DNA from 2 places in the Peribacillus phoenicis genome. Region 1 is predicted to be linked to the other one. Evidence: riboswitches for the same ligand, from Rfam matches in the RefSeq annotation. Region 1 holds a riboswitch; the other holds the start of a gene.
The links. Region 1 has a riboswitch for preQ1 ahead of queC (7-cyano-7-deazaguanine synthase QueC). Riboswitches for the same ligand answer to the same signal wherever they lie in the genome.
Positions count from the first base shown of each region.

Region 2: another riboswitch for preQ1. It lies ahead of queF (preQ(1) synthase); the one in region 1 lies ahead of queC (7-cyano-7-deazaguanine synthase QueC).

Region 1 covers NZ_JBDFMF010000001.1:3,808,406-3,812,742, reverse strand. Annotated here, with positions in the region: gene ABC374_RS18700 (methyl-accepting chemotaxis protein) at 40-1,719, opposite strand; PreQ1 riboswitch class I at 1,905-1,947, shown strand; gene queC (7-cyano-7-deazaguanine synthase QueC) at 2,003-2,668, shown strand; gene queD (6-carboxytetrahydropterin synthase QueD) at 2,668-3,138, shown strand; gene queE (7-carboxy-7-deazaguanine synthase QueE) at 3,131-3,859, shown strand; gene ABC374_RS18680 (DUF4260 domain-containing protein) at 3,904-4,251, opposite strand; gene ABC374_RS18675 (TetR/AcrR family transcriptional regulator) at 4,302-4,337, opposite strand, start outside.
Region 2 covers NZ_JBDFMF010000001.1:148,033-152,369, reverse strand. Annotated here, with positions in the region: gene ABC374_RS00775 (aspartate kinase) at 292-1,638, opposite strand; gene queF (preQ(1) synthase) at 1,843-2,343, opposite strand; PreQ1 riboswitch class I at 2,448-2,493, opposite strand; gene ABC374_RS00765 (EamA family transporter) at 2,647-3,483, shown strand; gene ABC374_RS00760 (BA3454 family stress response protein) at 3,609-3,866, shown strand.

The sequences.
Region 1 (4,337 bases):
GGGAAAAAGCAATTTCCCGCATTCGGGAAATTGCTAGTGTCATAATTGGAACTTCTTAACCTGTTCAGTGAGCAGTTCTGCCGAGGATGCAATTTCACTGGCATGATTCGTGATTTCATCCATCGAAGAGCTGGATTGCTGAGCGGAGGCGGAGACTTGTTCGATTCCTGCCGCGGACTCTTCAGAAACGGCTGCGATATCTTCGATAGCCTGATTGATTTTTTGGCTATTTGTGGAGATATAGTTCAATTCGTCTGTTATATGCTGTATTTTCATTTCCATATTCCCGACAGAATGATTAATTGTTTCAAAGGTTCGGCCTGTGAGCGTAATTTGTTTTGTGCCTTCATCCACTTGTGTGTAACCATCTTCCAGGGAGTGGACGACCGTTTTTGAACCTGTTTGAATGGCGGAGACAATACTGGTGATATCCCCAACGGAGTGTGTGACCTCTTCAGCGAGTTTCCGCACTTCATCGGCGACGACGGCAAAGCCCCTGCCATGTTCACCAGCACGAGCAGCTTCTATGGCTGCATTCAGCGCCAATAGATTGGTTTGATTGGATATATCCTTGATGACCTGCACAAGCTGCGAAATTTGCTGTGATTGAGAATCGAGCCCTTTCACTTGCTCTACGGCATTTTTGACAATCCCATCAATACTTTGCATCTGTTGGACCGAACTGCGCATTAAAGTGGTGCCCTCCTTGGTCAAGGAAAGGATTTCGGTTGAACTGTTAGCTACATCCACCCCTTCTAGGTGGGCAAGCTTAATCCTGCCGGTGAAATCATCCATGATGCGAACCATTTCAGATGCCCGGTTGGCTTGTGACTCCGAACCTTCCGAAAGTTCATACATCGTAGTCGCTATCTGTTTGCTGCCCTGCTGGACTTCATTTGCTGATTGAGTCAGATCTTTACTTTGGTTGGAAACGGATTGCGAAACACTGAGCATTTTTTCGATCGTATCACGAAGGTCTTTCTGCATTTGATTGGCGGATACCGTTAGTTCGCCCATTTCATCATTTGACTTTTGCTCCAGGGGCTCATGATTCAGCTCTCCTGCAGCCACCATTTTCATCCTATCCCTGATTTTAAGGAGGGGGGTGGTAATGAGGTTGGCTGTAACAACCGCAAGGACAAGGCCAATAAGGACTGCCGCAATGGATATGATGATACTTGTCGTCTTAACCGATTTCCCGCTGGCGATGACGGTTTCACCAGAAGCGACAATCAATTCCTCGCGTTCCGAAGCAAGCTCCTTGAAACCCTCCATTACTTCATTGCTGATTGGCGCCACTTCATTTTTGAGTATCTCTTTAGCGCGTTCTTCATTTCCTTTTTCATATTGTGTAAATACCCGATCTACAATCATCGTCCTCCAATCCACGCTTTTCTCGATCAATTCCTTCGCTTTATCAGAATCGCTTAAGGCTAGGAGTTCCTCCTGGATGACCTGGCTTTCTTCAGTATATTGTAAGAACCCTTCTTTATAACTCTCGTCACCATAAAGAATATAGGCCCGGGCGTATGCGGTTCTTTGTGCTAGATTGTATAGGAGCTTTTCGTCTTGGATAAGAAGCGGAAGTTCCTTTTCGATGATATCCTGGGAATAAACCAGTGACTTGTTGCTGCTATAAATGTTGAATGCTCCTAAGATGACACATAAAGATATGATGAGTGAAAATGCCACCAATACCTTTGCTTTAATGCTTTTCAAATTATTGGACCCCTTTATCGATATTTTATTCACACTGTTTTATCGGATAAATAAAAGGATATTTAAGCAATGAAAAGTTAACCAAATTTTCCATCAGGTCTAATGTTCTCTTAATATAAACATCTTGATTTCTTATCGTTTTCAAGTTACTATTGACTTGGAAAAATATAATATTCCGCGTTAAGGCGGAAGAGGTTCTAGCTACCCTCTCAAAAAAACTAAGGAGAAACAGTGCTCTATTCTTAGGGTGCTGTTTTTTTCCGTAAAAAGGAGTTTTATAGAAATGAAGAAGAAAGAAAAGGCAGTGGTTGTGTTTAGTGGAGGTCAGGACAGTACGACGTGCCTGTTCTGGGCGATGGAGAGATTTGAGGAAGTGGAAGCGGTGACGTTCGATTATAATCAGCGGCATAGCTTGGAAATCGAATGTGCTCAAAACATTGCCAAGGAATTGGGCGTGAACCATCATATCCTTGACATGTCGCTGCTGAACCAACTGGCACCAAATGCGCTGACGAGAAGTGATATTGCGGTGACGGACGGAGAAGAAGGGGAATTGCCGTCGACGTTCGTACCAGGGAGGAATTTGCTGTTCCTTTCGTTTGCCGGAGTGCTGGCGAGTCAGATTGGCGCTAAACATATTGTCACCGGTGTCTGTGAAACGGATTTCAGCGGATATCCGGACTGCCGCGATGTATTCATTAAATCATTGAATGTGACCTTGAACTTGTCGATGGACCAGTCATTCGTGATTGATACGCCGCTAATGTGGCTTAATAAAGAGGAAACATGGGAGCTAGCGGATCAGCTAGGCGCGTTCGACTTTGTCCGCGAAAAGACCCTGACTTGCTATAACGGAATCATCTCCGACGGCTGTGGAGATTGTCCGGCATGTAATCTGCGGAAAAAAGGACTGGATGACTATGTAAGCAGACGGAAGGTGCTTTCATGATGTACGGTTTTACGATAGTGGATAAACTCCAAAAAATAGATGAAGATATTCAGCGCAGCCAATTGAAGTATACAAACAAGAGGGTTCTCGTGAGTAAGGAATTCACCTTTGATGCGGCACACCATCTGCATGATTATGAAGGGAAATGCAAGAACCTGCATGGCCACACGTATAAGGTCATTTTCGGATTAAGCGGGTATACAGATTCACGAGGGTTGATGATAGATTTTGGGGACATCAAGGATATATGGAAAAATGAAATTGAAATCCACCTGGATCACCGTTATTTGAATGAAACCCTGCCGCTCATGAATACAACAGCTGAAAATATGGTTGTCTGGATTTATGAAAAAATGGCCGAATCCCTTTCATTAAAAGAATATGAGGGTGCTAGAGTCGAATTTGTTCGACTGTACGAAACGCCGACAAGCTATGCCGAAGCCAGAAGGGAGTGGATGGAAAGTGAGTAAACTCCCTGTTATGGAAATCTTCGGGCCGACCATCCAAGGAGAGGGAATGGTCATTGGCCAAAAAACCATGTTCGTTCGGACGGCCGGCTGCGATTATTCGTGTGCCTGGTGTGATTCCGCATTTACTTGGGATGGCACCGGTAAGGAAGATACCGTCCAGATGACTGCTAGAGAAATATGGGATGAGCTGAAGCGTATTGGGGGTTCTGGTTTTTCCTTCGTGACGATATCAGGAGGAAACCCGGCTCTGCTGAAAAACCTAAACGGCTTGATAGCGATCTTACATGAAAATAAAATGAAAATAGGTGTCGAAACCCAAGGGAGCAGATGGCAGGATTGGTTTCTCGATATTGATGAACTGACTATTTCACCTAAGCCGCCGAGCTCTGGAATGAACACGGACTTTACGGTGCTCGACCAAATCATCTCGAACCTTGCCAATCGAAATCCTGAAAACCATGTCTCATTGAAGATCGTCGTCTTTAACGAGGAAGATTATCAATATGCCAAACATGTACATGGGCGTTACCCGGATATTCCTTTTTATCTGCAGGTCGGCAATGACGACAGCCGGACGGCGGATGATCGTCAATTGATCAGCGGCCTATTGAAGAAGTACGAAGAGTTAATTGATAAAGTGATAGTAGATGATGAATTGAATGATGTGAAAGTCCTGCCCCAGCTGCATACCTATATATGGGGAAACAAGCGGGGCGTGTAAAGTAAAGGCAGTGTGATGTTTAATCACACTGCCTTTTAAGCATATTACAACCTTTGTATATGTGTAGCTTTGAAGGATGATGTGTATTTAAGGCCATATCCAAATAAGCGATCCATTCCTATATGCGCTGTCCAAATTAAACCAATCAGCATCAATGCATCCGACTTTAGGAAAATGGATAGCAAAATCGTGAAGATGGACAGGATATAAGTATGAAATAAGTTATAAACCCTTGCTCCAATCCGATCATTGATCAGATAGGCCAGCATGGAAACATCAGGCGATAAAATCAATAGAAGGAAAATCCACCAGCTGAATTCATATAACGAATAGATGTAAATCACCGCTAAAAAGACCATGAGCCCTTCAATATGAAGGTATTTCTTTACCATATTAAAACCTCCAAAGTTTATTTGACCAATGGTCAATAATATTCAAAAAATTATATGATGTTCCTGATGATATTTTTTACATGAAA
Region 2 (4,337 bases), 3.7 Mb from region 1:
GATTCTATTCAGCGAGATCAACTCAAAGTGAATATTTTAAACCAATTGGGGATAACATCCAGAAGCAGCATTTGTCTTAACTTTATAGTCTTTCCCAGCTTTATAATACGAATATACCATACCAATTCACTGCAATAAGTATCCGCGTCTTTTAGCTCAGATTCAATATCCCCATACGGTCATTGCCACTATCATAAAGTACCAGATGAAAAGTCCAGCCGTATGTATAGTGACTAAAAGATTGATCACAAAAAAACCCCCTTCTAAAAGGAGGTCACTGATCTATTATTCTCAAAAGAACTCGTGATATAATGCCTGAATCGCCGTCTCTTCGTTGTGCCCTTTCACACCGAACATCATGCTTACCTCAGAAGAGCCCTGGTTGATCATCTCAATATTCACCTTTGCTTCGGCCAAGGCTTTTGACGCTCTTGCCGTTGTACCGACATTATGACGCATCCCTTCCCCTACAACCATGATCAAGGCCAGATCATGCTCCACATTCACTTCATCGGCATGCAGCTCTTTCTTGATTCGGGAAATGATTTTATTCTCGGCTTCACCTTTCATCTGATCCTGCCTTAGAATAAGCGTCACATCATCAATGCCTGATGGAATATGCTCATATGAAACTCCATAATCTTCGAGGATGTGCAGCAGTTTCCGGCCAAAACCAACTTCCCGGTTCATCAAATATTTGCTAATGTAAATACTGCAAAATCCTTTATCACTTGCAATCCCAATAACGGGCCCGTTCGTATTATCCCGTGTATTCACAATGCGGGTCCCTTGTGCCGCCGGATTGTTCGTATTCTGAATATGGACAGGTATTCCCGCACGGAATGCAGGAATCAGCGCCTCATCATGAAATACCGAGAAACCTGCATAAGAAAGCTCACGCATCTCACGATAGGTTAGTTCCCGGATTCCCTTCGGATTGGAAACCACATTTGGATTCACCGCATAAACGGCATCCACGTCCGTAAAGTTCTCATACAAATCAGCTTTGACCCCATTCGCAAGAATCGAACCAGTAATATCTGAACCGCTTCTTGAGAAGGTTAACACATCACCATCTAACGTATATCCAAAGAACCCTGGGAATACAACGATTCCTGGTTCATCACGCAGAGCATATAACCGATCATAAGACTCTGGCAGCACCTTGGTGAATCCACCTTCATCCGTTACGATCAAGCCCGCCTTCTTTGGATTGATATACTGTGCCTCTACACCACGGCTTTGAAAATAACCTGCGACCAGCTTCGCATTATTATCCTCGCCGCTGGCCTTCAAGGCATCCAGATAGCGCTTCGGGTTAGTTTGGTCTGCATGCAGCAGTGCCATTAAATTCTCATGAATCCCAGTGATGACACTCTCAGATATATCCAGCTCTTCAGCAATGCTCGCATAGCGGAATACAACATCTTCTATCAAATGCTCTCCGTTATCCCCGCGCAACTGCTGTTCCGCAGCTTCAATCAATAAATCCGTCACCTTTATATCATCGGAATTGCGTTTTCCTGGAGCCGAAACGACCACAATCTTCCTCTCTGGATCAGAAACAACAATTTCGAATACCTTCCTCAACTGTTCACCTGACGCAAGTGAACTTCCACCAAACTTTGCAACTTTCATCTCGACATCCCCTATTTTCGTAAATATTCTGTCAAAATCAACTCTCCCTATTATTACGCTTTTTCTCGAAACAATCAAGTGGAAATTCCATTATAGGAGGACATTTGTATTTTTAAAAAGGACAAATCATCAGGACGACTGATAAAGAATGGCTAAAAACAAGGAAAAAGACAACGGGCATATGCCCATTGTCTCTCCTATTCTTTAGCGATTATCCACGGTTTCCGGGTATAAGTCATGGTTCATCAAGCGGTAATTCGCCATTTCCTCATACTTCGTACCTGGTTTCCCATAATTTGTGTAAGGGTCGATGGAAATTCCGCCCCTAGGTGTAAACTTGCCCCAGACTTCAATATATTTAGGATCCATCAATTCGATTAAATCATTCATTATGATATTCATGCAGTCTTCATGGAAATCACCGTGATTGCGGAAGCTGAATAAATAAAGTTTCAAAGACTTGCTTTCCACCATTTTCACACTGGGAATATAGCTGATGTAAATGGTAGCAAAGTCCGGCTGGCCCGTTATCGGACATAAGCTAGTGAATTCCGGGCAATTGAATTTGACGAAATAATCCCGGTTCGGATGCTTGTTATCGAATGACTCAAGGATTTCAGGCGCATAGTCAAATGTATATTTTGTTCCTTGATTCCCAAGCAGTGTGATCTCTTTTTTTAATTCTTCTTCTTTTCTTCCAGACATGAAAAGTCCTCCTAATCCCACGTTTCAGGGAGATTCATAAAATGGGCCTCTATATAACAAAAACCATATCTCCTCAAAGATATGGTTGATTCGCGAAAAATATCAAAGCCATAGTTTTTTTAAGAGGGTGATGCTATGAACCTCTCCCGTTTATCGGGAAATATTTTAAAATTGTCTTAGTAAATATAAAAAAAAATAGTCAATCTGTCAATGCAACTCTCTTAAATTGGGTTTGATTCCTTTATATATTCAGTTTAAAATGGAAAAAGCAGTTCAACCTATAAGAAAGAAGAGAATATACACATGTGGATTTTTGCAGCACTCATCACAAGCTTATGTTTCGGAATCAATAACAGCATTTTCAAATGGAGCAGCGGAAAAGGATATTCCAAGATACATATCCAATTTTTCTTTTATTTTTCAGCTTTTATTTTGTCCATTATTTATGGAGTATTTATGGATGGTTTACAGCTGAACTGGCTGTCCATCATGCTTGGTGCAGCAATTGGTGTACTGAACGCTAATGGTAACATCCAGATGGCAAGCGCCTTTGAAAAAGGGCCGGCAAGCTTGACATCACCATTAATCGCAGCGAATGCAATATTCCCCATACTCTGTGCAGCTTTAATTTTTCACGAACATATTTCTTCCTTGCAGTGGAGTGGAATCGTCTGCATGTTTCTCGCTACATTAGTTATCCAGTATACACCTAACGCCAAAGGTAACCATCAATATGTCCCTTGGATCATGCACACATTATTCTCCATCTTATCATTTGGTGTGCTCGGAATTCTAATGACGACATCAACACGTCTTCATTTAAACTCCCTTGATATCTTAGTATCAATGTATGGAGGCGGAATGCTTTATCTTCTTTCGGCTCTGGCCTTTAAAAAAGAAAAAATCAAGCTAAAGGAAGTCAAAATCGGTTCCTTAGTAGGTTTTTTAAGTATGATAGGCTATGGATGTTATTTCTTTGCATTGAACACCGGGATTGCAAGCATCATTTTCCCTGTCGTCAGCCTGAACTGTTTAGTTGTCGTATTCGCTGGATGTTATTTATTCAAGGAAAAACTAAAAATCTATCAAATTGCTGGTGTTCTTGCAGCATTAATCGGTATTATTTTAACTAAAATATGAATATAGTTCGTTTACAAAAACAACCTGGCTGTCATGTGTTTCAAGCCAGGTCGTTTTTTATTTAACCGGGAAATGTGGCAGGTCAAAAAAAAATGTTGACACATGCTTAAAAATATCAGATAATTTTGAATATTAATTCTTTCGATTTTACAGCTTTTGAAATGTTTGAAAAATCCTCTGCCACGGGTATTAAAGAAATAGGTACAACCACCTCATTTAATTCTGAATCAAGAAAGGAAAGATGCATAATGGTAAAAGTTACAGTAACAGTTGATTTCCAAGGAAAATCTTATCAAACTAACGTCCTTACTAAACCGGGTACAGATCATGAAGTAATTTTACAACAAGCCCTTCATCAAGTTGAAAAGCAATGGAAAGCATAAAAAAGCAGGCATCGTAATAGATACCTGCTTTTTTATTACCATTAAATAATATCCAAAATATTTTTCATATGCACGATTAAAGACCCTCTTGCAGCAATTCCCTCCTATTTAAAAACACAAAGACACTAAAATTCAGTCGTCAGTTTGTGTAAGTAAACCTCTCAATCTGAATAACAAGTAATTAAGAATTTTCTTTAATGAAAAAAGTACCTAAATGAATAAAAGACTTATAAAAAATGACGATCTTTTAAAGGACCGTCTCAGACTTTAGACAATTTAAACGTTAATTTCCACTCCAGGCACTCGCTTTCCGCGGGCGGTCCGGGAGCCTCCTCGGCGCCTTTGCGCCTGCGGGGTCTCCCTTGGACTCGCATTTCCCGCAGGAGTCTCGTACCCTCCGTTCCAATCAACTTTGTTTTAAAATTTAGATAGAACCCCTTATGTCTACAAACTTGATAATAATTGATTTTT